DNA from 3 places in the Oceanobacillus sp. CF4.6 genome. Region 3 is predicted to be linked to each of the others. Evidence: riboswitches for the same ligand, from Rfam matches in the RefSeq annotation. Region 3 holds a riboswitch; each other region holds the start of a gene.
What was found. Region 3 has a riboswitch for S-adenosylmethionine ahead of metK (methionine adenosyltransferase). Riboswitches for the same ligand answer to the same signal wherever they lie in the genome.
Positions count from the first base shown of each region.

Region 1: another riboswitch for S-adenosylmethionine. It lies ahead of ACHABU_RS19695 (methionine ABC transporter ATP-binding protein); the one in region 3 lies ahead of metK (methionine adenosyltransferase).
Region 2: another riboswitch for S-adenosylmethionine. It lies ahead of ACHABU_RS09815 (methionine biosynthesis PLP-dependent protein); the one in region 3 lies ahead of metK (methionine adenosyltransferase).

Region 1 covers NZ_JBIMEX010000018.1:31,079-42,335, reverse strand. The annotation lists gene brnQ (branched-chain amino acid transport system II carrier protein) at 1-313, opposite strand, end outside; gene ACHABU_RS19700 (pyridoxal phosphate-dependent aminotransferase) at 585-1,754, shown strand; SAM riboswitch class I at 1,866-1,975, shown strand; gene ACHABU_RS19695 (methionine ABC transporter ATP-binding protein) at 2,107-3,132, shown strand; gene ACHABU_RS19690 (methionine ABC transporter permease) at 3,125-3,787, shown strand; gene ACHABU_RS19685 (alpha-hydroxy acid oxidase) at 3,821-4,960, shown strand; gene ACHABU_RS19680 (glycogen/starch/alpha-glucan phosphorylase) at 5,048-7,477, opposite strand; gene ACHABU_RS19675 (glycogen synthase) at 7,491-8,921, opposite strand; gene glgD (glucose-1-phosphate adenylyltransferase subunit GlgD) at 8,965-10,071, opposite strand; gene ACHABU_RS19665 (glucose-1-phosphate adenylyltransferase) at 10,071-11,225, opposite strand; gene glgB (1,4-alpha-glucan branching protein GlgB) at 11,226-11,257, opposite strand, start outside.
Region 2 covers NZ_JBIMEX010000005.1:81,981-93,237, forward strand. The annotation lists gene ACHABU_RS09805 (LLM class flavin-dependent oxidoreductase) at 1-790, opposite strand, end outside; gene ACHABU_RS09810 (manganese catalase family protein) at 1,143-2,003, opposite strand; SAM riboswitch class I at 2,229-2,340, shown strand; gene ACHABU_RS09815 (methionine biosynthesis PLP-dependent protein) at 2,409-3,512, shown strand; gene metC (cystathionine beta-lyase) at 3,526-4,713, shown strand; gene ACHABU_RS09825 (ATP-grasp domain-containing protein) at 4,775-5,719, opposite strand; gene ACHABU_RS09830 (Spx/MgsR family RNA polymerase-binding regulatory protein) at 5,988-6,398, opposite strand; gene ACHABU_RS09835 (TetR/AcrR family transcriptional regulator) at 6,458-7,075, opposite strand; gene dacB (D-alanyl-D-alanine carboxypeptidase/D-alanyl-D-alanine endopeptidase) at 7,450-8,811, opposite strand; gene ACHABU_RS09845 (YjcZ family sporulation protein) at 8,995-9,114, shown strand; gene ACHABU_RS09850 (DNA polymerase IV) at 9,343-10,593, shown strand; gene ACHABU_RS09855 (peptidylprolyl isomerase) at 10,710-11,257, shown strand, end outside.
Region 3 covers NZ_JBIMEX010000002.1:8,381-19,637, reverse strand. The annotation lists gene ACHABU_RS03700 (o-succinylbenzoate--CoA ligase) at 1-1,099, shown strand, start outside; gene ACHABU_RS03695 (mechanosensitive ion channel) at 1,163-2,800, shown strand; gene ACHABU_RS03690 (hydrolase) at 2,896-3,216, shown strand; gene ACHABU_RS03685 (hypothetical protein) at 3,317-3,868, shown strand; gene ytkD (RNA deprotection pyrophosphohydrolase) at 3,902-4,372, shown strand; gene ACHABU_RS03675 (ABC transporter permease) at 4,486-5,286, opposite strand; gene ACHABU_RS03670 (ABC transporter ATP-binding protein) at 5,279-6,076, opposite strand; gene ACHABU_RS03665 (ABC transporter substrate-binding protein) at 6,091-7,080, opposite strand; gene pckA (phosphoenolpyruvate carboxykinase (ATP)) at 7,833-9,419, opposite strand; SAM riboswitch class I at 9,635-9,741, shown strand; gene metK (methionine adenosyltransferase) at 9,947-11,143, shown strand.

The sequences.
Region 1 (11,257 bases), on a different contig from region 3:
TTCCAGTCCTAGGAGCAGCGAAGAACGGTCCAATTGTCAGATAAAGCAATGCAGTGAAAAAGATGCCATATATCGGATGCACCCTGCTTGCAAGCTCCTGCAAGTTTCGACTGCCTGAGAAGCCCATTGCCAAAATCCCAAGTAATGGAAGTCCTACACCAGTAATTAAAAACCCAAATGCCGCTGGCCATAAATTGGTTCCTGCGTTTTGACCTAATTGAGCAGGGAAAATTAAATTGCCCGCTCCAAAGAATAATGCAAATAACATAAATCCGATTGCCATATAAGAAGAAAAAGGTAGCTTGTCCTTCATAAGTTGTTCCCCCTTGTTGTAAGCTCAAATACTTTATTAAATTTTCAAAATATTTAGCGAGCTGTGTATAATGTCTCAATGAAGATATCATACTACCTTTTTCAACAAAATGCAATATATCGCAGGAAATTTATGTGACAATTTTCGTAAATTAAACAAAGCATTTCTGTTGGATATTAATTTAATAATATGTTCTACTATAAACATAAGTTATATAAGGATATAATATTTAGATAATTATTTGAACTAATTGTAAATGAGGTGTTTTATAATGGAAATTTCGAATCGTTTAACTAAACTACCTTCCCAATTCTTTGCAACCTTAGTAAAAAAAGTTGCTGTAGCAGTTTCTGAAGGACGGGATGTGATTAATCTTGGCCAGGGAAATCCGGATCAACCAACTCCGAAGCATATTGTCCAGGCATTGCAAAAAGCGGTTGAAAATCCAGATACACATAAATATTCACCATTCAGAGGCACCGATGAATTCAAGCAAGCAGCAGCTGATTTTTATAAAAGGGAATACAATGTAGATCTTGATCCCGACTCAGAGATTGCTGTTTTATTTGGTACAAAAATCGGTTTAGTTGAATTACCCTTGGCCTTAATGAATGAGGGTGACCTGTTTCTACTTCCCGACCCCGGTTATCCTGATTATTTGTCTGGTGCAGGTATAGCAAATGTCACCTATGATACGATGCCTTTACATAGTGAGCATGGATTTTTGCCTGACTATAAAGAACTAACGGATAAACAGAAAGAAAAGGCGAAACTACTTTACTTAAACTACCCGAATAATCCAACCGGAGCGACAGCATCTCTTGCATTTTTTGATGAAACTGTTCAATTGGCAAAGTGTAATAATATAGGTATTGTTCATGATTTTGCCTATGGCGCCATTGGATTTGATGGTGATAAACCAGTCAGTTTCATGCAGGCAGAGGGTGCAAAGGAAGTTGGAATTGAGCTGTATACATTATCAAAAACCTATAATATGGCTGGATGGCGCGTAGGTTTTGCTGTAGGTAATGCAAAAATGATTGAAGCGATCAATCTTTTACAGGATCACTTATTTGTAAGTATCTTCCCAGCCCTTCAACATGCAGCTGCAACTGCTTTGTCTAGTAGTCAGGAATGTGTCGATGAACTGGTTAACTTATATGAAGGTAGACGGAACACATTAATTAATGAATGTAATCGGATCGGGTGGAAAGTAAACGCACCAAAAGGATCCTTCTTTGCCTGGCTCCCCATACCGGAGGGATTTCAAAGCGAGGAATTTGCAGACTATCTGTTGGCAAAAGCAGATGTCGCGGTTGCAGCTGGAAATGGTTTTGGAACGTTTGGAGAGGGATATGTACGAATTGGCTTACTTGTCGATGAAGGGCGCATCATAGAAGCCATCTCCAGAATTGAGAAGCTAAATATATTTAAGCCATAACCTTTTGATTATAAGGATGTGTTAATGGATTATCCTTTTTTCAAAATAAGTATTGACGAAATGATTGATATAATGTAACTTTATTTAATAACTCGAAACAAATAAATAAATCTCTTATCAAGAGTAGCTGAGGGACTGGCCCGTTGAAGCTCGGCAACCTTTATTGTTATACATAGAAAGGTGCTAAATCCAGCAAAACATGACGTTTTGGAAGATGAGAGAGGAACGTGAATTTATAATTTACTAGCCTCTCCTTTTATAATGAGAGGCTTTTTTTAATTCAAGGGTAAGGAATACTAAAATAGAGGTTTTCATCATGATGCCAGCCTCTTTTGAAAGGAATGTTACATACATGATTAAACTAGACAACATCACGAAAGTATTTCCTTCTAAAAATGGAGCTGTCAAAGCACTAAATGACGTTAACCTTCATGTGAAGAAGGGTGAAATTCACGGTGTAATTGGTTATAGTGGAGCAGGTAAAAGTACCTTAATTCGTTGTGTTAATTTACTTGAGAAACCAACCAGTGGCACTGTTTCCATAAACGGAGTAGAAATGACCTCTATGTCCCAGGAAAAATTACGAAAAACGCGGCAAAAAATTGGTATGATTTTTCAACACTTTAATCTGCTGAAAACGGCCACGGTTTATGATAATATCGCAATTCCACTTAAGCTTCTTGGCTATGACAAAAAAGAGGTTGAGACCCGTGTAGATAAATATTTGGGTATTGTTGACTTATTAGAAAAAAAACATACGTATCCTTCTCAATTATCAGGAGGACAAAAACAACGTGTTGCGATTGCAAGAGCATTATCACAGGAACCACAAATCTTACTCAGTGACGAAGCAACAAGTGCACTTGATCCAGAAACAACCAATTCCATTCTCGATTTACTTTTAAAAATTAACGAAGAGCTTGGAATAACTATACTACTCATCACTCACGAAATGAATGTAATTCAAAAAATCTGTGATTATGTATATGTGATAGAAAATGGGGATTTGATTGAACAAGGAACAGCAATTAATCTATTTACCAACCCCAGAGAAAAAACGACAAAGAAATTTTTAAATACAATCTCACAACGGAAATTATCTGATAGCTTAATAGAGCAGCTTAAATTAAACGGTACGGTTACAAGATTGACATTTATCGGCGAAAATACCGGACAACCCCTGCTTGCTCAAGTGAGCCATCGATTTAAAGTAGAACCAAATATATTAACAGCCAATATTATGGAATTGAAAAATGGAATTGTTGGAAACCTGGTCATACATCTAGTTGGAGAATCTCAAGAAGTTGCAAATGCCTTGAAATTTTTAGATGATAACGGTGTTTCTACAGAAGAATTGGAGGGGAAAACAAATGAATGAGTTTATTGAAGAGTGGTTTCCCATCATATCGGAAGCAGTAGTAGAGACATTTCAAATGGTCCTTATTTCCCTCTTTTTTGCCATTCTGATTGGAGTACCTTTAGCTATATTATTAATTCTAACCAGACCTGGACAATCATTGGAAAATAAATGGATTTATCAAATATTGAATTTATTTATTAATGTTATTCGATCTGTTCCATTCATTATTTTGCTGTTTTTTATTCTGCCATTTACAAAACTGCTTGTCGGAACATCTATTGGCGTGAAAGGTGTTATCGTACCTTTGGTTATCAATGCCGCCCCATATATTGCGAGGTTAATTGAATCTGCATTACTCGATGTGGATAACGGTGTAATTGAAGCCTATAAAGCAATGGGAATCAAAACTAGACAAATTATCTGGAATGTTATGTTAAGAGAAGCAAGACCAGCTATTATTTTGGGGCTGACAATTGCCACGGTCAGCTTAATTGGGGCTACAGCAATGGCAGGACTTGTTGGTGCTGGTGGTCTCGGTGACTTAGCTTATCGTTTTGGACATCTTCGCTATGAAGTGGATGTTATGTACGTGACTGTCTTTATTTTAATTATCATCGTACAAGGTATCCAATCCATTGGGAATAGACTAGCAGCAAGATTGAAAAAAGATTAATGCTTTTGAATATACTTTGATGAGGTGACCACTTTGACAATCAACAATATAGAAGATTCCTTTATACAACAGATTGTTTCATCCGAAGCCTTCCCCCTTAATTTTTCTGATCTTGAAGCTGCCGCAAGTAAGGTAATACCTAAAGCGGCATTTGGCTACATACGGTCAGGAGCAGGTGGAGAGGAAACATTAAGGATAAATACAACAGACTTTGATAAGTTGTCGATCGTGCCGAGGTATTTAAATGATGTTTCTGCTGCCGATACAAGTATTACGTTATTCGGCCGTACGTATCCACATCCCTTTTTGCTCTCTCCAGTTGGAATGTTGAAGTTAGCGCATGAAGATGCCGAATTAGCTGTCGTGAGAGCTGCTGCTTCACATCAGGTGCCATTTATTCAAAGCACTGTTTCCAGCTTTTCCATTGAAGAAGTAAGAAAAGCATCTCCCGACAGTTCAAAATGGTTCCAGCTATATTGGTCTAATAATGAAAATATCTCCTATAGCATGGTAAACCGAGCTGAAGAGGCCGGTTACGAAGCCATAGTTTTAACCGTCGATACGATCATGCTGGGATGGCGGGAAGAAGATATACGTAATAGCTTCTCTCCACTAAAAGAAGGTTATGGAAAAGCAAATTATATTAACGATAAGGTATTCTTGGATTCCTTGCCAAGTCAAGACAGTGATTCTGTTATTCAATCAATTCTAACTAACATTTTTCATCCTGCACTTAACTGGAAGCATGTAGAAGAGCTAAAGAAAAGAACCTCCCTACCGGTTCTAATAAAAGGGACTCTGCACCCGGAAGATGCGAAACTTGCCATCGAAGCTGGGATAGACGGTATCATCGTTTCCAATCATGGGGGCCGGCAAATGGATGGGATTGTTTCTAGCATTGAAGCTCTTCCCAAAATTGCTAAAGAGGTGAATGGAAGAATTCCTCTTCTGCTTGATAGCGGTATTCGACGCGGGCCAGATGTTGTAAAAGCATTGGCATTAGGTGCAGATGCCGTCTTACTAGGTAGACCATACGTGTATGGTTTAGCACTGGGTGGACAGGAAGGTGTAGAAAAGGTACTTACTAATTTCATTCAGGAGACTAGCGTTTCTCTTGCATTATCAGGCGCAGTAAACATAAAGGCAGCTAAGAAAGTTACGTTGACGTCATAGAGTAACCAATAAAAGCCACCAATTAATTATAAAATTGGTGGCTTTTATTATGTTTCATTTCACATTATGGCTGGGTATCAATCTTTTTCACACCCGCTTTATCTTCCAAATATCTGTCGCATACTCCTGAATCGTCTGATCACTGGAGAATTTCCCCGAGTAGGCAATATTTGTCACACTCATATTTAACCAGGTCATTCGATCACGATAGGCACGCTCTGCGAGTTCATGTGTTTCCAAATAGGCTTCAAAATCCTTTAGTACAAAATAAGGGTCGTTATGATACAAAATATTATAATAGATATCTTTAAATTCTATATTATGCGCCCCGAACTCCCCCTGATTCAATTGATCCAATATCCGCTTAACCCGGTCATCGGTATTATAAATATCTCTTGCATGATAACCCCCATGCTGATAATAATGCAGTACTTCGTCAGCTGTTAGACCGAAAATAAACATATTCTGATCTCCAACCAAATCATGTATTTCAATATTAGCGCCGTCCATGGTTCCAAGAGTTAGTGCGCCGTTCATCATCATTTTCATATTTCCTGTACCGGAAGCTTCCTTACTGGCTGTAGAGATCTGTTCACTGATATCCGCTGCAGGAATAATTTTTTCTGCCAGACTAACATTATAATTTTCCATAAAGATAACCTTCAGCCTGTCTTTTACAACCGGATCGTAGTTGACGATGGATGCCACTGTGTTTATCAGTTTAATAACTTCCTTCGCCAAATGGTAACTTGGAGCAGCTTTGGCTCCAAAGATAAATGTACGTGGTGTCATATCCTGATTTGGATTTTCCTTTAATTCATTATAAAGATAAATGACATGGAATATATTTAAAAGCTGTCGTTTATATTCATGTAGCCGTTTGATTTGCACGTCGAAAATAGATCTTTCATCGACGGTTATACCTAAATGTTGATGAATATAATTGGCTAACACTTTTTTATTTTCATGTTTTACCTGATCAAATTTCTCCAATAAAGCACTATCATTGGAATGTTTTAATAGACTGATCAGCTGTTTTGGTCGTTTGATCCACTGTGGGCCAATAACATCCGTTATTAAGTCTGCCATTTTTGGATTGGCCTGTAACAACCAACGTCGATGCGTAATTCCATTTGTCTTATTATTGAATTTATTAGGAAAAAGGCTGTAAAAAGTCTTCATTTCCTGTTTCTTTAAAATTTCCGTGTGAATTCTAGCGACCCCGTTTACACTGAAACTACCTACAATTGCGAGCCTTGCCATGTGAACACGATCATCTGCAATTATTGCAAGTTCCGGAATCTTTCCTCTTAACGCTTCATGATCAAACCAGATCCCTTTACAAAATCTTTCATTAATTTCATCGATAATCATATATATCCTCGGCAGCAGGTTCTGCATCATCTCCATGGACCATGTCTCAAGCGCTTCCGATAATGTCGTATGGTTGGTATATGCGAAAACATTCGTCGTTACTTTCCAGGCCTTATCCCAACTAAAACCTTCCTCATCCATTAATATCCGCATCAGTTCGGGAATTGCCAGACTCGGGTGGGTATCATTAATTTGAATGACCACTTTTTCAGCCAAATGACTCAGGGACATTTTATTATTTAATTTAAAATGTTTGAGGATGTTTTGAATACTTGCGGAAACAAGAAAGTATTGCTGTTTAAGACGAAGTTCCTTTCCCTCATAACTGGAATCATCCGGGTATAAAAAACCTGAAATCTGTTCAATCGAATGTTCATGGTCAAGATCGCGGTAAAATTGCTTGTTTTCTTCCAATGTATCGGTATTATTTTGAAAAATGGACTCCGCACTCCATAATCTTAAGGTATTAACTGTATCGTTTTCATATCCAACAACTGGTATATCGTAGGGAACAGCCATTACTTTATCCGTGTTTTGATATTCAAATTCAAGTGCGCCATCATTTCGCTTATGCATATGTACATCACCATGGAATTGAATAACAACTGCTTCTTCCTCTTTTCTTGTTTCCCATGGATAAGGATCTGTTAACCAATAATCGGGCAGTTCTACTTGATTACCGTGTATGATTCGCTGTTCAAACAGACCGTAGCGATAACGGATTCCATATCCATGACCCGGGTAGTTTAAAGATGCCAACGAATCCAGAAAACACGCTGCAAGACGACCCAGTCCTCCGTTACCAAGACCAGCATCATGCTCTTCGGCGAAAACTTCTTCATAGTCAAATCCAATCTGTTCCAATGCCTCTTTAGCTTCTTCCAACATCCCACAGTTCAAGAGGTTGCTCTCCAATAGTCTCCCAATTAAAAACTCCATGGATAAGTAATAAACTTCTTTATATTTTTCATCCTTATATTTCTTCCTGGTTTGAAACCATTGCTGTTTCACTTCTTCATTTACAATTGAAGCAAGAACATAATAGATGTCTTTGGATGTTGCTTCCTTAACCTCTCTGCCCTTGTCGGTAATTAGCTTTTTTAATATTTGTTCCTTCAATGTATTGACTGTTAACTCCGTCACGGAAACACCTCTCTTATCCATAAACCAATTCCGGCGATAAGCTTTCATAGATTGTCACATATTGATGTGCCGATTCCTTCCAGCTGAACTGGCTTTTATTTACATTCTTTAATAATTGTTGCCACTCAGAAGGATTATTAAATATCTCCAACGAATAGTTCAGTACATTCAGAAGATCATGTGCATTATAATTCGTAAAACTAAAGCCGTTCCCATCACCTGTTAATTCATTATAAGGATGGATCGTATCTTTCAAACCACCTGTTTCTCTTACAATGGGAACAGTCTTATATTGCAGAGCAATAAGCTGCGACAATCCACACGGCTCGAATTTAGATGGCATTAAGAAGAAATCAGCACTTGCATATAATTGTCGGGCGAGCCCTTCATCGAAAGTTAACAGAGCTGCAGCCTTCTCGGGATAACGATAGGCAATATCTGCAAAATAACCTTCAAATTCTTTCTCTCCAGTTCCTAATACGATAAATTGAATATCCTGATTTAAAAATTCATCCAAAATGTGCTGAACAAGATGTAATCCCTTCTGTTCCACCAGTCGGGTAATGATGACATATAGTGGGCTTTCTTCTTTATATGAAAGTCCAATTTGTTGCTGAAGATGCATCCGATTTTCTCTTTTTTTTGATCTTGCCGAACGGTAATTCATAAAAATGGAAGGATCTGAAGAAGGATTATACTCTCGTGTGTCAATCCCATTAATAACTCCAACTAAATCATCTGCTCTATTCAATAACATTGGATGGAGGCCTTCACTGTAATAAGGGTCTTTTATCTCATCCGCGTAACTTGGGCTTACGGTTGTAATTTTATCCGCATGGAATAGCGCGCTTTTCAGACAATTAAGCATTCCATCCCATTCCAAACCACTTATATGTTCTCTCCCCATCCGGAAGAAGTCCTCATAAATATCCAAGGGCATCACACCTTGATATTTAATATTATGAATCGTAAAGATTGTTTTCATATTTTTAATAGGTTGTAAAATGTTCGCAAGGGCAATAGCTATCCCCGTTTGCCAGTCATGTCCATGGAGAATTTGTGGCTTGTAATCTATATATTTTAAAGACTCAATAACCGCATGACTGAAGAAAACAAATCTCTCTCCGTCATCGTAATAACCGTAAATACCTTTTCTCGTAAAATAATAGTCATTGGAGATGAAATAATAAATAATTTTATTATAAGTCAAAGTAAAAAGATGTGCTTCCTGTGTTCGCCAGCCGAGTTGTACGTCAAAGGAACAGAGATATTCGAGTTGATCCTTCCATTCTTCATCCATTTCGTCGTATAGCGGCAAAATTACGCGCACTTCCTGCTTCTCATATTGTCTTAGTGCCTGTGGAAGTGAACCAACTACGTCTGCCAGTCCCCCTGTTTTAATAAATGGTGTACATTCAGAGGCGACAAATAATATATTATTCATTTATATCTCACCTTCCTTAATTTATAAAACATAAGACTCTAGTCTAAATAACTTGCCTTTTGGCGACAACATAGGGCTTTTCCTTTGATCCGATGATTTTTTGACCCTTTGATACATATACATCCTTATCCAAGATTACATTTTCTAGATAAACCCCTTCTTCAATGGTACATCTTTGCATGATAATGGAGTTTTTCACAGTTGCACCGGATTTAACATTAACCCCGCGGAAGAGCATACTTCCTTCAACAGCCCCATCAATAACACAGCCATTCGCAAGTAAGGAATCGTTAACTTCTGCGTGTTCACAATATTTCACAGGTGGGTTATTAGAAATTTTCGTACGAACTAAATTCTTATTGAAAAATAATTCTCGATAATTCTCCTCTTTCAATAGATTCATATTCTGCTTATAAAAGCTTTCAATTGTATTTACAAAAGCACTATAACCCTCATGATCATACTTTTGTATTTTTAAGTCAGCTAGTTTGTCCTTAATACCACACACAAAAAAATTATCCTTATTATACGCAATGCATTCATCAACTAAATCTAGCAGGAGGTCTTTATTAATAATATAGACACCGGTAAAGAGCTTTGAATTTTTCTGATCATGTGTTATATTTTCCACCCACCCGGAATCATCTGCTTCAATTCGAAAATATGGATAGTGCTCCGGCTGAACTTCGCCAACATCAGCACTGATCAACGTAACATCCGCATTCCTTTCCATGTGAGATTTAAATGCATTCTTATAATCGGAGTTGGAGATGAATTGGCTGCCACTTATTAAAACATAACGAGATTTACTGCGATGGAAATAATCACGATTATTATGGAAAAACCGAAGATCTCCCTTTGAACTGTCAGACGGGTCATTCCAATCTGGCGGAAGAATAAACAAACCGCCATTTCTCCTGTCCAGCTCCCAATTCTCTCCAGTTCCAATATGATCCAGCAGTGAGCGGTACTTATTCCTTACAAAAACCGCAACTTCATGAATTTCTGAATTAACCATATTCGATAAAGCAAAATCAATCATTCGATAACGTCCCCCAAATGGTAGAGAAGCATTATTACGGAAATAAGCAAGTTCATTAAACACATAGTGTTCATGATCCAAATTTATAAGTCCCATCATTTTTTCCATTATTTATCCCCCCCTGCAGGTGTTAGCATTTCACCTAAAACTTCTTCATTTATAACAAGTGGCTCCTCATCTTCGCTTCTTTGAAGAATGGTCCCCTCTGGAATTACGGTATTTTCCATAACAATGACACGTTCCAACATACAGTTTGCTCCAATGCTTGCTTTCGGATGAATGATAGATTGTTTAACGATACTTCCCTGTTCTATCCGTACATTTCTAAACAGAACAGAATTGTTGATATGCCCGTATACAAAACATCCTGAATTTATTAGAGAATTTTTCACAGAAGCATGTTGGCTTATATATTGTGGTGGAAGATTCGAGTCGTTTGTATAAATTCTCCAATTCTTATTATTGGAAGTTAGCCCTGATTTCTCATGGAGTAAATCCATATTAGCCTCCCAATAACTTTGAATCGTTCCTACATCTTTCCAATAGCCATTGAAGTGGTAGGCAAACATTCGATGATTATCCTGGAGCATTGCAGGGATAATATCTTTTCCAAAATCATGACTGGATTGTTTATTGTGTGCATCTTCAAGTAAATATGATTTCAGTTTTTTCCACGTGAAAATGTATATTCCCATCGACGCCAGGTTACTTTGAGGTACTTCAGGTTTCTCCTCAAATTCATAGATACGATGATTTTCAGACACACTCAATATTCCGAATCTGGAGGCCTCTTCGATTGGAACATCGATAACAGACACTGTTGCATCTGCTTCCGTTTCTTTATGTTGTTCAAGCATTTTTTGATAATCCATCTGATAAATATGATCACCCGAAATAACAAGTACATACTCAGAATCAAATTGATCGACAAAATGAATGTTTTGATAGATGGCATCAGCAGTTCCGGAATACCAGTCCCCACCTGTTTTTCCAGTATATGGAGATAACACGGTTACCCCGCCACTTTTTTTGTCCATATCCCACTGTTTACCATTTCCAATATGTCTATTCAGTTCCAAGGGAGAATACTGTGTTAATACTCCAAGTGTTTGAATTCCAGAATTAGCGCAATTACTTAACGTGAAATCAATGATCCGATATTTACCACCAAAAGGTACTGCCGGTTTCGCCCCATGATGGGTTAAAGCCCCTAAACGCTTACCTTCTCCTCCTGCCAATAACATGCCAACACATTCTTTCATTTATGACCCCTCCTCATCCAACTGCTTAAATT
Region 2 (11,257 bases), on a different contig from region 3:
AGTCTTCGGCGGCTTCAGGTGTTAATGTTTGTCCTATGCGCCCTTTCGAAAGCCATAATCGGGATATATCTTGTGGTAGCGCCTCAAATTCAGCTTCTTCTTTTGTTTCAGCAGTGGTAACCATGTATGCCACATTAATTTCCGGTTTCTCCATAAATACGGATGGCTGAAAATGATGCTTGTATGTGTCTAAAATCTCTTTTGACATCTCCCCATTAAAAAATTGCGCAAAAGAATAGCCAACACCCATTTGTGCCGTTTTTAATGCACTGTTACCGCTTGATCCCAGCATCCATGCTTCTGGCAAGGTTATTTGGGATGGTGTTGCAACCATTTTGTACAAGCTATCTTCCGGTACTTCATCATTGATTAATTTTAATGTTGTCGCAAATTTTTCATACATATTGTTTAACATCGGCTGACGCCCTTCGGATAGCGCATATATAGCATCTCTATCGCCACCCGGTGCACGACCGACGCCAAAATCAATCCGCCCAGGAGAAAAGGCACTAAGTGTTTTGAACACCTCGGCTAGTTTTAAAGGCGAATAATGCATCATCATAATGCCACCAGTTCCGATGCGTATACTTTTTGTTTTAGCAGCCAAACGGGCAATCGTTACTTCTGGCGCTGAGCTAACATGAGTTTCTGTCCCATGGTGCTCAGCCATCCACAATCGGTGATAGCCTAACTCATCTGCCAAGATAGCCAATTCTTCTGCTTTTCTCAATGCATCTACAGCTGTATTTCCACTCGTTACAGGTGCTTGATCGAGTACACTTAATTTCATATGTAACCATCCCTTTCTTCTATTCTAATTTACTCTTTATATGCTTTTTGATCTTTCCGGATTTTTAAAACACGATTTGAATAATTCTACAACAGTCGATTTTTATGGGAATATATTCATTGTAAGGTGAATTTTTTCACTTGTCTATTCAGACCAAGCAGTGTTGTGGGGAAACTAGTACAATTGTTTAAATAGAGGAACTAAAGGAGTATTATTCTATCATTATATCTCATCAAATGATTTCATCCGATTGTAGTTATAACAAGAATTAATCTGGTAACAGTCTCCTTCCCTTACCTTGGGGTAAAATGAAAGTGGACTGTCTATAATAATAGACAGTCCACTTTGTATGTTATTTCATATCCGGTTCCGGCAGATCGTCGGACTTTCTCAACGCCCATAATGGTGTATCAAAAATGTACGGTGGAGCTGGGGGAAGTTTCGGTGCTGGTGCCAATGGAACTGGGTCCTCAACATAATTAAACGTTCCACAGCCATCCATACTTGGGCCGTGCGCCCATCTTCCAGTAGCACTTTCATTCCCCATGGAAAAGTTGAATAATGTGTAGGCTACTTCCTCCTTTTCCAATTCCCTTGGGAACGTACTCGGCACAACGATATTTTCTTTTTCTTCCAGTTCTCTGATTGCGGCATACCACTGATTTTGATGCATGGTATCTCTTGCAAGTAACCAGGAAAGCATATCTTTGACACCACGATCATTTGTCATCTCATATAGACGTGCAACTTGAAGACGTCCTTGTGATTCAGCAGTCAGATTCATTCGAAAATCTGCAAGCAGGTTTCCACTTGCAATAATATAATTTGCTGTCCAGCGATTCCCCATACTATCCGCCGGCATGGCACCTAAACCGGACACAATTGCATGTTGTGGATTCATTCCTCCTAAAATTGCTGCCACCATCGGATCCTTTGCAGCATCTTCCAATTCAATATCAGGAGCACCGTCCAAAAGTCTTGCAATCATGGTTGCAAGCATTTCCACATGGGCAAGTTCTTCTGCACCGGTATCCATCAATAAATCTTTATATTTTCCATCGCCGCGCGTGTTCCAACCCTGGAATAAATATTGCATAGCTACTGACATCTCACCCCATTGACCCCCGAGTACTTCTTGCAGTCTCCCAGCAAACACGGGATCTGGACGTTCCGGCTTTGCGTGGTATTGCAATTCTTTGACATGATAAAACAATAGAGTCACTTCCTTTAAATTAATTGCATATCTGGTAAGTCTATAGGCAATAAACCACCCTCTTTATTAGGTATTCATATAGCATCCTAAAAGTGCTTGCTTCTTTCCTTTACCTTTCCATATATGCAATATATTCAGGAGAAATATTATATTCTTCTTGCTTTTTTTAATTTTATATTGTAAGCTGAAAGTATTATTTAGAAAAATTACATAAATTAGTTTAATCTCTTATCAAGAGAGACGGAGGGACTGGCCCTTTGATGTCTCAGCAACCAAACCATGCAGGTTAAGGTGCTAATTCCAGTAGGCGTTTGTATTTCTGCCTAGAAGATAAGAAGAATGCATACATATTAGGGCCTTCTTCTTAGTTGAAGAAGGCCCTTATTTACATTTGGAGGTTGAAAAATGTCAAACAAAAGTATTGAAACAAAATTAGCTCAGTTAGGAAATAAAAGCGATGAGAAAACCGGAGCAATCAATCCACCCATTTATTTATCAACAGCTTATCAGCATAAGGGACTTGGACAATCCACTGGCTATGACTATACGCGAACAAAAAATCCTACTCGTAACATTTTGGAAGCAGGGATTGCTGAATTAGAAGCCGGTGATACAGGTTACGCCTGTAGCTCCGGGATGGCAGCTATCCAATTAGTCCTCTCCCTTTTCCGGTCTGGTGACCATTTAATTGCACCCGAGGATTTATATGGTGGAACATACCGTATGCTGGAACAATATGCAGATATCTATGATATTAAAACAACCTATGATACATTTGACGATATTGAAAAAACAGAGCAACTAATAACACCCAATACGAAGGCAATATTTATCGAAACGCCAACAAATCCATCGATGCAGGAAATCAATATCAGCCTGTATGCAACGTTGGCAAAACAACATGATCTACTATTAATTGTGGACAATACATTTTTAACGCCTTACTTGCAGCAGCCAATCAGTCTCGGTGCTGATATTGTCATTCACAGTGCCACAAAATATATTGGGGGTCACAATGATGTTTTAGCAGGGTTAGTCGTGGCTAAAGGTGAAGCGATTTGTGCAAAATTATCTCTGAATCATAACGCAAATGGTGCCGTTCTCTCCCCATTTGATTCCTGGTTGCTAATCCGGGGCTTAAAAACATTGTCCCTCCGAATGGATAGACATGAGGAAAATGCTAGAATCATTGCTGGATATCTAAAAGAACACCCCGCCGTTACAAAAGTTCTTTATCCCAACAAAGGCGGCATGCTCTCATTCTGCCTAAAAAAGAGCAAATATGTCGATCCTTTCTTATTGAAGCTACAATTGATTGTTTTTGCCGAAAGCCTTGGTGGTGTCGAAAGTTTTATTACGTATCCAACCACACAGACCCATGCAGATATGCCAGAAGACGAGCGATTAAGACGGGGCATCAGCAACGAACTACTACGTTTTTCCGTAGGTATTGAGAATGTGGAAGATTTAAAAGCGGACTTACAACAAGCACTATCAATTTTGGAATAGGAGGATGTTAAAAATGAGTCAACATAATAATCATTTAGAAACAAAATTAATTCATGGCGCACAAAGAGGAGAAACACAGACAGGGGCGGTGAATGTTCCTATCTATCTTTCTTCCACTTTCCATCAAAATAGTTTTGAAGAATTTGGACCCTTCGATTACAGCAGATCTGGAAATCCTACCCGCCAGGCGCTCGAGGAAAAAATCGCTGAACTCGAAGGCGGAACACATGGCTTGGCATTCTCTTCTGGGATGGCTGCCATCTCGTCCGCACTATTACTCTTATCTGCTGGTGACCATGTAGTAGTGACAAAAGATGTGTATGGTGGAACTTTCCGATTTGTATCAGAAGTTTTAAAACGATTTAATATCGATCATACGTTTGTGGATTTAACGGATCTTAATGAAGTGTCAAGTGCAATCAAACCGAATACAAAAGTGATCTATGCGGAGACCCCTTCCAATCCTTGTATGAACATTACTGATTTACCAGGACTTATAAAAGTTGCTAAAGCAAATAACTGTCTGACTTTTGTTGATAATACATTTATGACACCACTTTATCAGAATCCACTTGATCTTGGTGCAGATATTGTGTTGCATAGTGCAACTAAGTTCCTTTCCGGACATAGTGATGTGATTGCTGGATTGGCAGTAACAAGAAATCAAGAACTCGGCGAAAAATTAGCTTTTATCCAAAATTCATTTGGATCCATTCTTGGTGCACAGGATTCGTATCTCTTACTTCAAGGGATTAAGACACTCGGCGCTAGGTTGAATCAATCCAGTAATTCTGCCGGGCGTATTGCTGAATACTTCAATAAGCATTCCTTTATTGAAGAAGTCTATTATCCAGGTCTTCCTTCCCATCCTGGATACGAACTGCATAAAGAGCAATCGACAAGTAGCGGAGCCGTTCTTTCTTTCCGATTGCCAAATAAGGCTGCTGCCAAAGCATTTGTTGATCATGTCCGTATTCCAGTTTTTGCTGTAAGTCTTGGTGCAGTTGAATCAATTTTATCATATCCAGCTACAATGTCTCATGCTGCAATGCCTAAGGAAGAACGCGAATTGCGTGGAATCACAGATGGACTGCTTAGATTCTCTGTAGGTCTTGAGAATGTTGATGATTTAATAGCAGATTTTGCCCAAGCACTTAAAGTTGCTGAAAAAGAAGCAAGTGCTGGAGTTACCGTTTCTTAATATCGTATTAAACCCGAACTACCTAAAAAAGCCCCGACTTTCTAAGTCAGGGCTTTTCCTATTAAACTTCAGCGGCCTCAGGCAATCTTCCACCTAAATAATTTGCTATTTCCAGCATACCGTATTTTCCGCTTTTTGCTTCAGCGTCACTATTATAGTTTGTGTTTGTATTAATATCGTACGTAAAGATATTTCCGTCTTTATCCTCGATAAATTCAATTCCGGCTATTTGAATATCGTTGGCTGCAAGCATTTGCTCATATTTTTCCAAAACTGGGTGGGTGAATCCTTCTCTGATTTCGAACATATCCGGTATTGATGCTTCTTCGCCAACTGGGCAGAACATGTCATCGATTCTACATGCGTCTGCCGGACATAGTTCAAATCCCTCAGATGTGTCGACTCGAACAGCATAAACAAATTTTCCACCAACGAATTCACAACGTGTAATGAATGATTCCGGTGATTCGATATATTCCTGGATTAGAGTGATTCCGTCTACAGGCTCCTCGAAAGTTGGTCCCTCTACATAGTTCCGCAATGCTTCCAATGAATCGAAAAGCTGAACTCCAAGTCCTTTCCCTGCACGATTATGCTTTGTAATAAATTTCTTTCCTTCAAATCCTTTAGCTGCCTTTAATATTTCACCTTTACCGACTGCTGCTACCGTTTTCGGCGTTTTAATTCCATATTTCTCAAGTTCTAAATACTGCAATACTTTGCTTACTTCCAACTGAAGAGCACGACTGCCATTGATGACCGTTCTCCCATGATGTTCCAACCAAGAGAGTATTGCGCTTGTTAATTCCGGAGAGAAACGGTGGCCACGTGTATGTGATGATGCACTCATTCGGTTATAGAAAATTCCTTCCGGTGGTACAGATGTAAGGTCAACCATTCCATTTTCAAGCAGCCAATCTTCATACGGTAGTCCTAATTCTTCCAGTCTATTATTTAAATGCTCTGTCCATTCATTATTTTCGTGAATTACATATATTTTACTCAACTTTTAATCAATTAAAACCAAGTAATTCAATATATATTAGGTGATATAGTTTATAGTATAGTACTGCACCGAAAACCGTGTTTGATAAGTAATGCAGAAACTGCGCCAAAATAGCAGGGATGAATAGTTGTGGGGAAAAAGAGGTTGCTCCTGAATTTATAGATTTTGTATTTATGAAAGGCACTTTAAAACTCTAAATTCACGTCCAGCAATAACTTGTAGGCATGTATTGCCGGACGTGCTGCTAACTAATATAGAAAATATCAAATTAGCCTTCAATCAATCTAAGGTTATTCACCCGCCATTTTAGCCATTGATATTCACGTGTTTTTCTTGGGAGAAATTGACGTATATCGTCTTCATGATACCCAACCTGAAGTCTCTTTTCATCAATAATAATTGGACTTCTAAGTAATCTTGGGTAATTATGAATGATTTCAAGCAATACCTGCAACGAAAGATCATCCAAATTCAAATTAAGATCTTTATAAATCTTTGATCGGGTCGAAATAATTTCGTCTGTACCCTCGACTGTCATACGAAGAATCCCCTGGAGTTCACTTACGGTTAATGGATCTCGTAGAATATTCCGTTCTACATAAGGAATCTCATTCTTTGCAAACCATTGTCTTGCTTTCCTAGTTGATGAACATGCTGCTCCATATATTGTAGCAATCATATATCCTGCTCCTTCGTTTCATATTTTTGCACTTTAATTTTCTTTGCTTCATTTAGAATTCATTCTCGTTTGTAAAGTCCATGTTTTAATAGATTCATCTCAATATTAAAGTTTTCAATAGCCTCCTCATCGGATAATTCCTTAGAGAACTTTTCAACGAAATTGCGAAAAGCTACCGCTGTAATAATTTGCATAATATGAAATAAATCTTTGTCTTCTTTAATATTTAAACGGTCCTTATTAACCAGTTCCTTCATTTCATTTAGATGCTCCGCGCCATGAGCAGTATCGAATACATCCGTAAAGGTATTTTCAACTTTATGTGTTACATTTAACATTGCATTTTTTAAAAATTTATGTTCTTCCTCATCCGGCATTTGTACAAGAAAGTCATAGTACATTTCAATTGTCGCTTCAATAATATCTCCATTATGCTTTTTTAATAAGGATATAAAATTATTTTTTCTCTCTTTTGTCTCTTCGCTCAATAAAAAGTAATAAAGATCCTCTTTGTTTTCAAAATACTGATAAAAACTTCCTCTTGGAATTTCAGCTGATTTAATAATATTGGCAATGGATGCTTGAGATAATGGTACTCTTGCAAACTCTTTTTCAGCTGCTTCCAATAATGTTTTTCTTTTATGATCAGGAAGGTTAAAAAATGTTTGTTTCGGCAATGGTCTTCCTCCAACCTCTCATGAAGTGACATGATGTCATATATTTATAATTATATAATAAGAGACGCCGTGTCACTTGTCAAAGAATATGATGACATTGTGTCACTTCACTATATTTACCTTAGCATTTAATTGTGGGATAAATATGGGAAACCATAAAAAAAATAATGAATTACCTAAACAGGAAAGTAGCTAAAGAATAGAATCGGCCAATACGTTTATTGCATAAAAAGAAATTAAACAGACATTTAATAACTCCTAGCAATTCTGTAAATCAAATTGTAAAAAGGAGACATCGCAATTTACTTTTGCGATGTCTCCTCGGTTTCTAATAGGGGTTATGTTCACTCGTAATCTTTGCTAATAACCTTGCTTCAACCTTGCTTCGCTACAATTTCTATAATTTCGTCCTCAATCACTTTCCCGGCATCTTCATCGAGCAGATTATTTACCATGAGAGAAATAATCAACTTTTCTCCACTTTTTGTTTCCATGTACCCTGATAACGTGCTCACACCTTCGATGGTTCCTGTCTTCGCTTTTACTGTAAGACCTTTCATCCGATCCCTTAGTGTGCCGCCAACCATTCGATCTTCTGCTCCGGCGATTGGGAGTGCATGCAAAAATACTGGAAACCAGTCGCTTTTTTGCACTTCATATAAGAGATGTGAAATTTCATTAGCCGGAATCAAATTGCTATGGGATATTCCGGATCCGTCTTTGATTATGATACTTTTCATTTTCATACCAAATTGGGTCATTTCGTTTTTCAATACGTCTAGTCCTTTTTCCCAGCTCCCCTCCCCATGCCTTTTTTTACCCATTTCCTTAACCAAAATTTCACCGATCCCATTATTGCTTAACTTCATGAATGGAACCATCAACTCAGCAAGCGGCTTTGTACTGTATGATAAAAGTAATTTTGCATGTTCTGAAGCCTGACCTTGTTTTATGAACCCATTCCACGTAATGCCCTGCTTTTCTAAAGATTGTTCAAATAGCTTCATGGCATATTCAGTTGCTCCCCATATTGCCATCCATTCCTTTACTGGTTCTGAGTGAACGGAAATGTTGCCTTTAATTGTTATTAGGTTACCTCCATGTTCACGTTCGATAACCAGCTCGTCCTTAACATTTTCATTGATCGTTACAGCTTCGTTTCGGATTGTTATGTAATCGGTGCTAGGCAATATAGTAAGCGATGGCTTTTCTCCAACCTTTGCAGGACACACTTCGATCATGACAGAACCTGTATCATAATCATCATTCGGTGATGCCGTCAAAGCAGAAACCTGCGCTCCATAATAATACTGTTCGTCTGTCCACACTAAATCACGGGAAAGTCGAACGTCATCATACCACGTGTCATCTCCAACAATGTTACCTGTGATTTTTTCGATACCCTTTGCTTTTAGTTTTTCTGAAAATGCTTCGAAATCTTTCAGTTGTAACGTTGGGTCCCCTTTTCCAATGAGATAAAGATTTCCTTCAAGTGTATTGCCGTTTATTTCCCCATCCATTCTAATTTCCGTAGTGAATCTATAGTCAGCACCGAGCACATTAAGTGCAGCTGCACCAGTTAAGAGCTTCATATTAGAAGCTGGATGAAGACGAATGTAACTGTTATATTCGTACAATACTTCCCCAGTTGTTGCTGATCGAATACTCATTCCAATTAATCCGCCTTTTAGTTTTTCATCATTTTCTATGTAATATTTAATCGCATTCTTCATCATTGCTTTTCCTCCCTGCTGAGTGCACCGTTTTTTTAAAAGCCTTTTACATCATTCTACATCCTTTATTCGAATTCCTTTGACTACAAAGATTTAAATTCTTTTTTTCAACTTTAGTTTTAATGCCCTTCCTATTTATATCCATCTCCATATACTGTGTGTATACGAATATGGGAGGTGAAATTTATGGGTGACTATGTTGGTGGCCAATACGGCGGCAAAAAATTCGATAACAGTTTTGCTCTGATTGTCGTTCTATTCATCTTATTAATTATTGTAGGAACTTCCTTTGGAAAATCCTATTAAGATGGATGTCTGACTTTATCAGCTTTCCTCCTCTCACTAATAAACGGAATTTTTAAGGATGCATATGGCATCCTTAAAAGCTGTCCAGACTTGGGCAGCTTATTTTTATTGAATAGTAATTCAAATGGTTGGCTGCTTCTGCTTAACCTGCATTAAATTTCCAATTGATATTTTCTACAAAACTGCATATAATAGGAACAAACGTTCTTAATAGAGGGGTGTATTGATTTGGATTATTCTTCTTATCCTCGTAATGATGTACTTTGTATCGACATGCGTTCATTTTATGCAAGTGTGGAGGCAGTAAAGCTGGGCCTGGATCCTATGAAAACCTTGCTGGCAGTAGTAGGCGATCCAAATAGATCAGGGAGCATTGTACTCGCGGCCTCTCCGCAATTAAAACAAAAGTATGGCATTAGCAATGTCAGTCGTTTTTTTGAATTGCCGGACGACCCGGATATCCATATCGTCCCCGCCCATATGGCCGATTATCTTCATGTTTCCGTGGAAATAACGAAACTTATCAATCAATATGTACCTAAGGAAGCGATTCATCAATACTCCGTTGATGAAGTATGGGTAACGGTAAATGGTCTTCAGAAACTTTTTGGAAACCGCTTTGAAGTTGCAACTAAAATCAAAAGCGATATTTTAGAAAACTTTGGGATTACTTCTTCGGTCGGGATTGGGGATAATAAATTTCTGGCAAAAGTCGTGATGGATCTGCACGCTAAAAAGGTTGGGATTGCCGAATGCACTTATGAAGATGTGGAGGGAAAACTTTGGCCGTTTCCCATCGAAGACATCTGGGGCATCGGCGGGAGAATGAAACGCAACCTGAACCGCATGGGAATTGTCACCCTTGGCCAGCTTGCAAATTATAATCTAGAACATTTGAAAAAGCGGTACGGAATTATGGGGGAACAATTATATTGGCATGCATGGGGGATTGATTTAAGCCCTGTTTTCGGTAACTTCACAAAGCAGGAGCAAAAAGGTTATGGCCATGGAATTGCTCTGCTTCGTGACTACACCGAAGATGAAGTTGCCTATTGTATTCTCGATCTTTGTGAAGAAGTATGCCGCAGAGCTCGAACAGCACATAAAACAGGTAGAACCATTCATCTTGGCATTTCCTATTCGAAAGAAACCGGTGGCGGATTTTCCCGTTCCAAATCCATTGAGATCCCTACAAACGTGACCATGGACGTCTATCATGTATGTATGGAATTATTCAACGAATTTTATGACGGAAAAAGCAACATACGGCATGTATATGTCACCCTGACCAAATTAGTGGAAAAAGGGGAAACCCAGCTTGATTTATTTGAAGACCGCACAAAGAAAAACGATATCGGCTATGTCATGGATGCGATTCGTGATAAATATGGATCCACTGCAATTCTCCGTGCGTCCAGCTATACCGATGCAGGCGTTACATTGGATCGGAGTAAGAAGATTGGTGGTCATTATGCGTGAGAAAAAAGAAGGATATCGACCAAAAGGCCCGGAATCGCCCAGAGCTTTTTCATGTGTTAACAGGAATCGTTTACATGCTATACTATATTCATCACTGACAAATGAGGGGGTTTATGATGAGAAAGACAAAACAAGGTATACTTATTTTCGCATCCATACTATTCTGTTTATTTTTAGCTGCTTGTGGAAATCAGTCCGAAAATGAAACAGCAGACGATTCCGGTGAACCATCTGGTGAGGAAACAGAATACCCGGAAGTAGAAGAAAATCCAACTGTCACCATAGCAATGGAAAATGATGAGACAATCATGATAGAGCTGTACCCGGACATTGCTCCAAATACAGTAGCTAACTTTATTTCCTTAACAGAAGATGGCTATTATGATGGATTGAATTTTCACCGAGTAATTCCAGGCTTTATGATTCAAGGTGGAGACCCGAGTGGAGATGGCACTGGCGGACCTGGTTATTCCATCCCAGGAGAATTCAGTTCGAATGACTTTAAAAATGAGCTCGTACATGAACGTGGTGTTCTTTCTATGGCAAGATCCAATCAGCCCGATTCAGCTGGGTCCCAATTCTTTATTATGGCAGAGGATTCCCCACATCTTGATGGAGAATACGCTGCTTTTGGACAAGTTACAGAAGGAATGGATGTAGTCGA
Region 3 (11,257 bases):
ATCTTTAAAAGTAAAACACATTCAATCGTTTTCCGATATTGAAGCACAACCAGGAAAAGAGGTAATCTTAAAATCGGAGTTAGATTTGGATAATACCTTTACGATTATATATACTTCCGGCACAACTGGTTTTCCAAAAGGAGTCCTCCATACGTATGGCAATCATTGGTGGAGTGCAATTGGATCAGCATTGAATCTTGGTTTGAATAAAGACGATAAATGGCTGATACCACTTCCAATTTTTCATGTGAGTGGATTATCGACCTCAATTAAGAGTGTAATCTATGGTATGCCAGTCTATCTTCTGGAAAAATTTGATGCTGCAACAGTACATCAAGCTATTATGAATAAAGGAGTTACCATTGTTTCCGTCGTTACCATGATGGTGCAACGTCTGATGGATCGACTCGGTGACGAAAGCTATCCCGAATCATTTCGTTGCATGCTTCTAGGAGGTGGACCGGCACCAAAGCCAATGTTGGAACGAGCGAAGGAGAAAAAAATTCCTGTATTTCAATCCTATGGCATGACGGAGACTGCTTCTCAAATTGTAACGCTTGCACCGAAAGATGCACTTGAGAAAATCGGATCAGCTGGAAAACCACTATTCCCTGCACAATTGAAAATTGCACGAGCTACAGATGAGTTAATAGGGGAAATTCTCGTAAAAGGACCCATGGTGACGAATGGTTATTTTAAGAACGAGGATGCGAATAGAAAATTATTCGACAATGGCTGGCTGGCAACAGGTGATATGGGTTATCTCGATGATGAAGGATTTTTATATGTCGTGGACCGACGCAATGATTTAATTATTTCAGGTGGGGAAAACATATATCCATCCGAAATCGAAAGTGTGCTTAGCGGTATGGAACAAATCCATGAAGTAGGCGTTGCTGGAAAAAAAGATGATGTCTGGGGGCAAGTACCCATCGCATACATCGTCAAACATGAAGAAGTAACCGTGGACGCAATTTACACCTATCTAAAAAAACGTTTGGCAAAATATAAATTGCCTAAAGAAATTCACTTTGTTGAAGGACTTCCTAGAAATGCTTCGAATAAATTGGTGCGTAACAAATTACTCGATCTATATTAAATGTTTCAAGCTGGCTCTCTTAAGGTATACATAGGGTATATACTTGAAGGGAGCTTGATATGTATGAACAATTTTATGGACAATTATTTATCGGGTAGTTTTATGCAAGGACTGCAAAATTTTGTAGTTGCACTTATTGTTCTAGTAGTAGGGTGGTTAATCGCCAAAGTAATCGGAAATTTAGTTGAAAAAGCGTTAAAAAAAACCGATTGGGACGATAAATTAATAAACAAATACCGTACAAGTGATAAACCAGTCAACTCAGCTAAACTCATCGGGAAAGTGGTTTATTACATACTTCTAGTGGTTGTCTTCATTCTGTTCTTTAATGTATTGAATCTGAATATGATTGCAAATCCACTTTCTGAACTTATCTCTACATTCCTGAACTTTATTCCTGCTGTTCTAAGCGCAGCACTTATCCTTCTACTGGCTTGGGTTATTGCGAGCATTGCCCAATGGTTAATTGTTGAAGGAAGCAAAAAAGTCAATTTACAACAATTATTTTTCAAACTTAAGCTGGCAAAAACAGAAGCAGATATACAAAAATATACACAAACAATTGGTAAGATCGTATTTTATCTGATTTTACTGTTGTTTATCCCAGGTGTTCTTGATGCACTGAATATTCAAGGTGTAGCAGAACCATTTAGTGGCTTATTGGCAACGATCCTTGGATTCATTCCGAAGTTGATTGCTGCAGCCATTATTTTTGGAGTAGGTTGGTTTGTAGCTAAGATTGTTAAAAGTATTGTAACGAATCTGTTACATGCTGTAGGTTCCGAAAAACTGATTGATCGCCTGAAGCTTACCAAATTATTTGAAGGGACAAGCTTTGCGGCATTTGTAGGTAATATCGTATTTATTTTAATTTTGATTCCAATTACGATTGCTGCACTTGAACAACTTGAACTAAGAGGAATTACAGACCCGGCTATTGCGATGCTGAACACAATCATGAACATGATTCCAAGTATCCTGGTTGCAATTGGACTTGTTCTTGTCGGTGTTTGGTTAGGTAAGCTGATTGGTGGGTTTGTGGAAGATTATTTACAACGACTCGGTTTTAATCGTTTATCTTCTAAATTAAATGTAGGCAGTAAAAACGCAGTGTCCAATAAAATGACACCTTCTTCAATTGTAGGGTATATCGTACAGATACTGATTGTATTTTTCCTTACCGTACAGGCATTGAATCTTGTACAGCTTGACTTCCTTGTAGGAATTGCAACAATAATTACAGCTTACATTCCACATGTGCTTGCTGCAGTGCTAATTCTAGGAGTAGCGATTATCCTGGGAAATATGGTTCAAAAGCTGTTGAGAAATATCTTAGATGGTCCTGCTGCTAATGCTCTGGCCGGTTTTGCAAAATACGCCATTCTTGTATTAGCTGGATTTATGGCACTGACACAACTTGGAATTGCTCCGACTATTGTTAATGCAGCATTTATCCTCATCCTTGGTGGTGTAGCTTTAGCATTCGGTCTTGCATTTGGACTTGGCGGAAAAGATTTCGCAAGCAAATATTTACGTAAGTTCGATAACACGATTGACGAAACATCAGTGAAAGAACAAGAAGCGAAACAAACGGATGTAACGGATCTGATGGAAGATACAGAAGTGAATCTTAATAAGTCAACGGAACAGACTATCGATGATACAGATCCCTTTATCAATGATGATCCAGAAAAACCATAATAAGTAACATACGAGCATTTGCCTGACGATGGGCAAATGCTCTTTTTGGTTAAATTTCTGTAAATGAGCCAAATTAAAGACAGGAGGTGCTTGAATTGGAAAAGGGAAAATATTATGTGAACATTGGTACTGGCGAAATCTCTCAGAACCGCTACCAAAATAATGATGATTATATAATCTACGCAAGTTCCGAAGATATAGCCTTGTTAAGAGCCACAATGGAGAACATGCACGGAGCAAGCGTTGATTCGTTTATACGTGCCCATGTTCCAATCGTTCCATATCATAATGACAAAGCCAACGATGAATATGATGTCAACATCACAGAAGCATTTAGAATGCTCCATCAACTTGGGGATGAACAGACAAGATCCCATATTGAATCCATGGGAATCTTATCGGACAATCATATGTAGCTAAATGTTGGAATATAATTCGTAAAACATGTTTAATCTCTTGGAATAAAAGGAATAGAAAAAGCACATAACACTTGATGAACGACCAGGGGGATTTAAAATGAAAAAACATCATATGAAATTAAAGTGGGTTATACCAATAGGAATCATTACGCTATTCCTATTGGTGGGGAATCTGACTGTGAATAAGGAGCAGGTATTTGCGAATGATCACCAACAAATCAAAACTTTATCTTCCGTTAAAGAAGTAGTGAAAACACAGGGAGAACAGGAATTAACCCATGCGGAAGTAATAAATTTAACAAATCAATTCATGGATATTCTCGTACAGGATATCGATGCCAATTATAAAGTAATTCATTTCGATACAAAAGATGAACTTCTGAGAGAATTTGAAACAGTGACAACGAAGGAAACTGCACAGGAATTTGTTGACTTTTATTACAGTGAGGAAGCAGATGGTATGTATATTTTGCCAACAGAAACGCCACCATGGTTTCTTGAAGAAAATGATTATGATATGATAACAGTGGACGCTTCAACGGTAAAAGTTGTTCAGGACAACCATACTGATCTTGATGGCAACTACTCGCTGGAGTTGGAATTTACATTTGATAACGATTGGAAAATTACAAATATCATATATAACTAACTTTCCAACCAGCAAAAAAGGCAGTTGAATTATTTGATAACATTCAGAGATTATTACAACAATGAAGTAAAGCTTTCCTTTGAAGATCACCCCTTTTCAGAGAGCCCCATGCATGTATGGGTGATATGCAGGCATAAAGGGCAGTGGCTTTTAACCAAACACAGTGAACGCGGATTGGAGTTTCCAGGTGGGAAAGTGGAAGAAGGAGAAACAGCTAAAGAAGCAGCCGTACGAGAAGTGATGGAAGAAACAGGCGGTACCATCCAGGATATTAATTATGTTGGTCAGTATATGGTAGATGGCAGAAGCGATACGGTAATAAAAAATGTTTACTTTGCTACAATCGATAAACTGACAGAACAGGAAACCTATTACGAAACAGAAGGACCTATTTTGCTCAAATATATCCCTGGTAAAGTCAAATATATCAAGAAATACAGTTTTATTATGAAAGACGGCGTTCTGGAAAACTGCATGAAATACATTAAAACGAATAAAATGTAATGGAACAAAGACTACATCTGGGTGGATGTGGTCTTTGTTCTATTAAAATTCTTCCATTTTCCTCAATATCGATCCACAAATAAAAACAGAAACTTACAGCCTGAAGAATCAAGCTATATATTTCTGTTTCTGATTACCCAACGCTCAAGCCTTTCCACCAACTTATACATTATTGCTGCCAAGATAGCGATGATAACAAGACTTGACATAACGAGGGTGAAATCAAATACTTGAAATCCATAGATAATTAAATATCCAAGACCTTGTTTGGATACTAGATATTCTCCGACAATAACGCCAACCCATGAAAGGCCAACATTAACTTTCAAAGTAGAGATCATGGCTGGCATGGCTGCTGGAAAAATGGCTTCCTTGAAGCATTGCCATCGCGTTGCACCGAAACTCCGCAGTACTTTCTCATAGTTTGGGTCAACTTCATTAAATGCGGAGAAGACAACTAAGGTGGTTACGATAACCGAAATGATGAACCCCATAGCGATAATAGAAAGATAGCCGGGACCGAGTGCTACAATAAGAATTGGTCCGAGAGCTACTTTTGGCATTGCATTGAATATAACAAGATAGGGGTCCATAATTTTTGCGAATCGTCCGGATGACCAGAGCATCGTAGCGATAATAATTCCACCGATTGTTCCGATGATAAACCCAATGATCGTTTCAAAAAGAGTTATTTGTATATGGGTAAAAATAGAACCATTCGCAAATCGGGTTATGAGCAGGTTCAAAACCTTACTCGGCGAGCTAAATAACAATGGATCGATCCAATAGAAGCGGCTGGCTGTTTCCCAGAGGCCGATACACACAACTAGAATGCTTAGCTGCCAACTGAAAATGATTTTTGATTCCCTTTTTAAACCCCGTTGATACCTTTCAAATAATTGGCGATCATTCATTTGAGATTTCCACCGCCTTTTTGTCAGACCCCTTTGCTTCGAGTTCATCCCAAATCTTATCAAATAGAATCTGGAACTTTGGATGACGTCTTACCATGAAAGGGACTTCGTTTCGAAGCTCGATGGGAACATCATATACTTTGGCAATTGACCCCGGATTGGCATTCATCATAACAATGCGGTCGCTCATTGCGATTGCTTCTCCAATATCATGTGTTACAAGTACCGCGGTTTTATGATAGGATTTCAGTAAATCTGCGACGAGATCCTCCAGATTCAGTTTTGTCTGGTAATCAAGTGCTGAAAATGGTTCATCAAGCAATAAAATTTTTGGGTCATTAATGAGCGTTCTTACTAATGCTACACGCTGACGCATACCACCAGAGAGTTCATTTGGATATTTTTTAGATACATCTCTTAAGCCAACCTCATCGAGCAGTTGAACTGCTTTATCCTTTAATTCCATGGTATGAATCTTATTAATTTTAGGACCGAGCAACGTGTTATCAATAATCGTTTTCCAAGGAAAGAGGTAATCCTGCTGGAGCATATAACCAATATCCATTTCGGATTCCCAAATTGCTTTTCCCTGAAGTAAAACATTTCCTTCCGTTTGCCGGATGATGCCAGCGATAATGGAGAGAAGGGTAGACTTACCACAACCACTCGGTCCAAGCACTGCGACAAATTCTCCCTCTTTAACGGTTAAGGAAATATTATTTAATGCTTTTGTAAAGCTATTTTTAGAGAAATAATGATGGGAGACATGGTCCAAAGTCAAAAATGACACAAGCTCTCCTCCTTTTAATCCGTCATGACTCTTTCAGCATAGTCGGTATCCACTAAGTCACTATAAGGGGCATCAATAGGAAGTTCGCCAGCCTCTTCCATAATGGCTTTCAAATTATCCCACTCTTCCTCATCCAAGATTGGATCAGTGGCAAAGGATCCTTGGCTCTTATAGCGATTAATTGATGATGCGAGCATTTCCAAATCGGTATCTTCAAAGTAAGGCTCGATGACTTCAGCTATTTCTTTCGCACTGTTTTCCTGTACCCATTGTTGTGCTTTATAAATCGCGCGGGTGAATGCTTCCACAGCTTTATCATTCTCTTCCATATAGCTTTGTTTCGTCATAAAGACGGTATAAGGGACTTTCCCCGATTCCTCACCGAAGGAAGCGACAATATGTCCTTGACCCTCTTTTTCAAATACACTCGCAGTGGGTTCAAACAATTGAACATATTCGTAATCCCCAGATGCAAAGGCACCGGCAATATTCGCAAAATCGATGTTCTGAACAAGGTCGAGGTCTGCGTGTGGATCAATGCCATGTTGCTTTAAAACATATTCTCCAACCATTTGAGGCATACCGCCAACACGCTGTCCTAAAAAGTTACTACCTTCAAGATCTTCCCATGTAAAATCAGGTTTCGGCTCCTTTGCTACCAGAAAAGTACCATCCGTCTGGGTTAGTTGTGCGAAGTTAATCGCATAATCCCTTGAATCCTGTGCATACACGTAAATGGATGTTTCAGATCCGACCAATGCAATATCAGCCCCACCTGAAAGTAGTGCAGTCATCGTCGTATCGCCACCCCATGTTGTTTGCAGCTCGACTTCAAGGCCTTCCTCTTCAAAAAATCCCTTCTCAAGCGCTACATACTGTGGTGCATAAAAGAGAGAACGCGTAACCTCTGCTAAACTTATTTTCGTTGTTTCCGCAGCATTACATGCCGAAAGGAAGATGAGGAAAAAACCTGACAAAACAGCAATGAATCTAATTTTCTTCATACATTTCTTTCCCTTCAAAATATGTGATGGTTTATCAACACATTTTATGCGATATGGGAAAAATGTGTGAATGCCCATATTTGAAGAGCGGTATACAGTGTATCGAACGCTACATACAAAACCAAATAACCGCACCCAACTCAGGTCTCAAATACTATTAAAAAGTAAAGTACTTTTCGCATGGATTGTTGTTAACTGCTCCGTAGTCGAGATAAACTGCGACATAACTTCTATCATGTTAGAAATCATTTTCAGGAGAAATGTGCTCTTGCTACCGTCCGGGATTGCTCTGGGCGGATGCTTTCCACGGGCACGGCCTCAGCCTCCTCGAGAAAATCGCTCTGCGGGGTCTTCGGACACGTGCTGTTCCCGTAGGAGTCACCGCCCAGAGCAATCCCGGACTGGTGAAGTTGTATGATGTTATTTTAGCACCCGCAAGTATAGTAATTGTTAGCAACCTTAACTAGCTATGGGAAATACACGGAGACTCCAACGGGAAGAGAGGCTCACCAGCCGCCCGCGAAAAGCGAAGTGTATTTCCCAGAGCGGTCGCCGAAGTTCCTGCATACTGATAGAAAACCAGCAGTTACTTCGCAGTTTATAGAAACTGAGAAGGTTAAAAATGCAACAAAGTATACGAAAAGATCCAAAATAAAAAAGCCGGCCTCCATCGGGAGACCGGCTACTAGCACAAAAGCGGACCAAGACTTTTACTCATATAAATAATCTTTTTGGGATGAGGAAACTAAGTTTTAACCTTTATACAACGGTCCTGCTTGCTTGATTTCGTCACTTGCCAACGTGAACTTTTCAAAGTTCTTTTGGAATTTAAGGGCAAGTGATTCAGCTGCTTTTTGGTAGGCAGCTTTATCTTCCCATGTATTCTTAGGGATAAGAACTTCATCAGGAACACCTGGTACATGCATGGGAATTTCCAATCCAAAGATGCCATCGGTTACTGTTTCAACAGAGTTCAATTCACCTTCCAATGCAGCGTGGACCATTGCACGAGTGTAGGAAAGCTTCATGCGATTTCCTTTACCATAGGAGCCACCAGTCCAACCAGTGTTAACCAAAAAGACGCTGGATTCATACATATCAATCTTTTCTCCAAGCATTTCTGCGTATTTTGATGGAGCTAAAGGCAGGAATGGAGAGCCGAAGCAAGCAGAGAATGTGGCCTGTGGTTCTGTTACGCCACGTTCGGTACCAGCTAGTTTGCTCGTGTAACCACTAAGAAAATGATACATCGCCTGTTCCTTCGTTAATCTGCTGATCGGTGGCAATGTACCGGAAGCATCTGCTGTCAGGAAAATGATTGTATTCGGATGCCCTGCAACACTTGGTATGACGATGTTATCAATATTTTCAAGCGGGTATGCTGCACGTGTATTTTCAGTTAGAGATATATCATCATAATCTGGAATACGTGAATCTGAATCCAAAATCACGTTTTCAAGTACAGAACCATAGCGAATGGCATTAAAAATTTGCGGTTCCTTTTCTTCAGAGAGATTGATGCATTTTGCATAACAGCCGCCTTCAATATTAAACACGCCATTTGGACTCCAACCATGTTCATCATCACCGATTAGACGACGATAAGGATCTGCCGACAATGTTGTTTTTCCAGTACCGGATAGACCGAAGAATAATGCGACATCACCTTCAGCACCGACATTTGCGGAACAATGCATGGATAGCACATTACGCTGTGGGAGCAGGTAGTTCATAATTGAGAAGATTGATTTTTTGATTTCTCCCGCGTATTCCGTACCCCCAATTAATACGATGCGTTTCTTGAAGGAAATCAATATGAAAGCTTCTGAATTCGTACCATCTATCGCTGGATCTGCTTTAAAGTCAGGAGCAGAAATAACAGTAAATTCAGCTTGATGATTATCTAATTCTTCTTCTGTCGGTGGTATGAATAACTGTCTTGAAAATAGATTGTGCCATGCGTATTCACTGATTACCTGAATCGGTAAACGGTATTTCTCATCTGCTCCGGCAAAGCCTTTAAATTGGTAAATTTCCTCTTTCTCTTTTAAATAGTCAATCACTTTACTGTACAAAAGATCAAATACTTCTTCACGAATAGGTTGGTTTACTTTTCCCCAGTCAATAAAATCTTTAGAAACTTCATCGTTCACAATAAATTTATCCCCTGGTGAACGACCAGTATATGTTCCAGTTGAAGCACACACTGCACCAGTTGAAGTCAAAATTCCTTCATTACGGCTTAAGATTTTTTCAACTAATTGTGACACCGATAAATTTGGTTGAATATTTTGATGGGTGTAAAGCTCTTTTAGTAATGACTTTTCCACAGTTTTCATATTGAACTCTCCTGCCTTTTTAAAGGTATTGTATGTTATAATGAAATAACTTTTCAGATTATTTATCTTAATATGCTTATTAGTATAACACATTTAAATTAATAGTCCATACTAATTAAACAAGAAATTTATGAACTTTATGTGATACCGCTTACATGTTTAAAACAGTTGACAGTTTGCCATTGTTTCGGTAATCTAAATTTTGAACGGATACTCTCTTATTCAGAGTCGGTGGAGGGACAGACCCGATGAAACCCAGCAACCATCACTACGGTGAAAAGGTGCTAACCTGATGCAAGGATTTTTCCTTGAACAATAAGAGCGAAAGGCCAGCTAGTAGTCCCTTTCCTCATGCATTGAAGGAAAGGCTTTTTTTGTTTTTTAAGGATATTAAAATTATTTTTAATGAAAACATATTTAACTGGTCATCTAAAAATTGTTTTACCTTTTGAAGGTACTTTGAATAATATAGAAGAGAATGATTGATATAGAGTTCCGTAATATTTAACAAAGGAGAGTTTAGCCATATGGCTGCAAATCGTCGTTTATTTACATCAGAATCGGTAACAGAGGGACATCCGGATAAAATGGCAGACCAAATATCTGATGCAGTTCTGGATGAAATTTTAAAGAAAGATCCAAATGCAAGGGTAGCATGTGAAACTACGGTTACAACTGGACTCGTATTAGTTGCAGGTGAAATTTCCACAAGCACCTATGTAGACATTCCAGCGATTGTTCGAGAAACGGTCAAAGGAATTGGCTATACACGTGCAAAATATGGCTTTGACTTTGAAACATGTGCCGTACTTACTGCAATTGATGAACAATCTGCCGATATTGCAGGTGGAGTTGATACTGCACTGGAAGCACGTCAAGGAAAAATGAGTGAAGATGAGATTGATGCAATTGGTGCAGGAGACCAAGGGTTAATGTTTGGTTTTGCCTGTGATGAAACAGAGGAATACATGCCTTTACCTATTTCACTGGCACATAAACTATCCAAACGTTTGGCGGATGTCCGTAAAGAAAATGTATTGGATTATTTACGTCCGGATGGAAAAACACAGGTAACAATAGAGTATGATGAAAATGATCAACCGGTTCGCATTGATACAATTGTTATTTCTACACAGCATCGCCAGGATACAACTACGGAACAAATTGAAAAAGATATGATTGAACATGTTATTCGTAAAGTTGTTCCTGCTGACTTGCTTGATGAATCTACGAAGTACTTTATTAATCCGACTGGCCGCTTCGTTATTGGTGGACCACAAGGAGATGTCGGTTTAACTGGCCGTAAGATTATTGTGGACACATATGGCGGGTATGCACGTCATGGTGGGGGAGCATTCAGTGGGAAAGATGCTACCAAAGTAGACCGTTCTGCTGCATATGCTGCACGCTATGTTGCTAAAAATATTGTGGCTGCTGGCCTTGCAAAGTCATGTGAAGTTCAATTGGCTTACGCGATCGGTGTAGCAGAACCTGTGTCCATTGCAATTAACACATTTGGTACAGGAAAGGTTAGCGAGGAAGTTCTTGTAGATGCAGTCCGTAAATTATTCGATTTGCGCCCAGCAGGAATTATCCGCATGCTTGACTTGCGAAAACCAATATACAAAGAAACTGCTGCCTATGGACATTTTGGCAGAACGGATATCTTATTTCCGTGGGAGAAAACAGACAAAATTGATGAATTAATAGCAATGACGAAATAAAATGTATGATAGAAAGCCACACAACGCTGTAAAGGCTGTGTGGCTTTTTTGGCAAGTAAGAAAGTATAAACTTTCTTACTTGCAATAAGTGCAACTAAGGCATTCGCCGAAAAG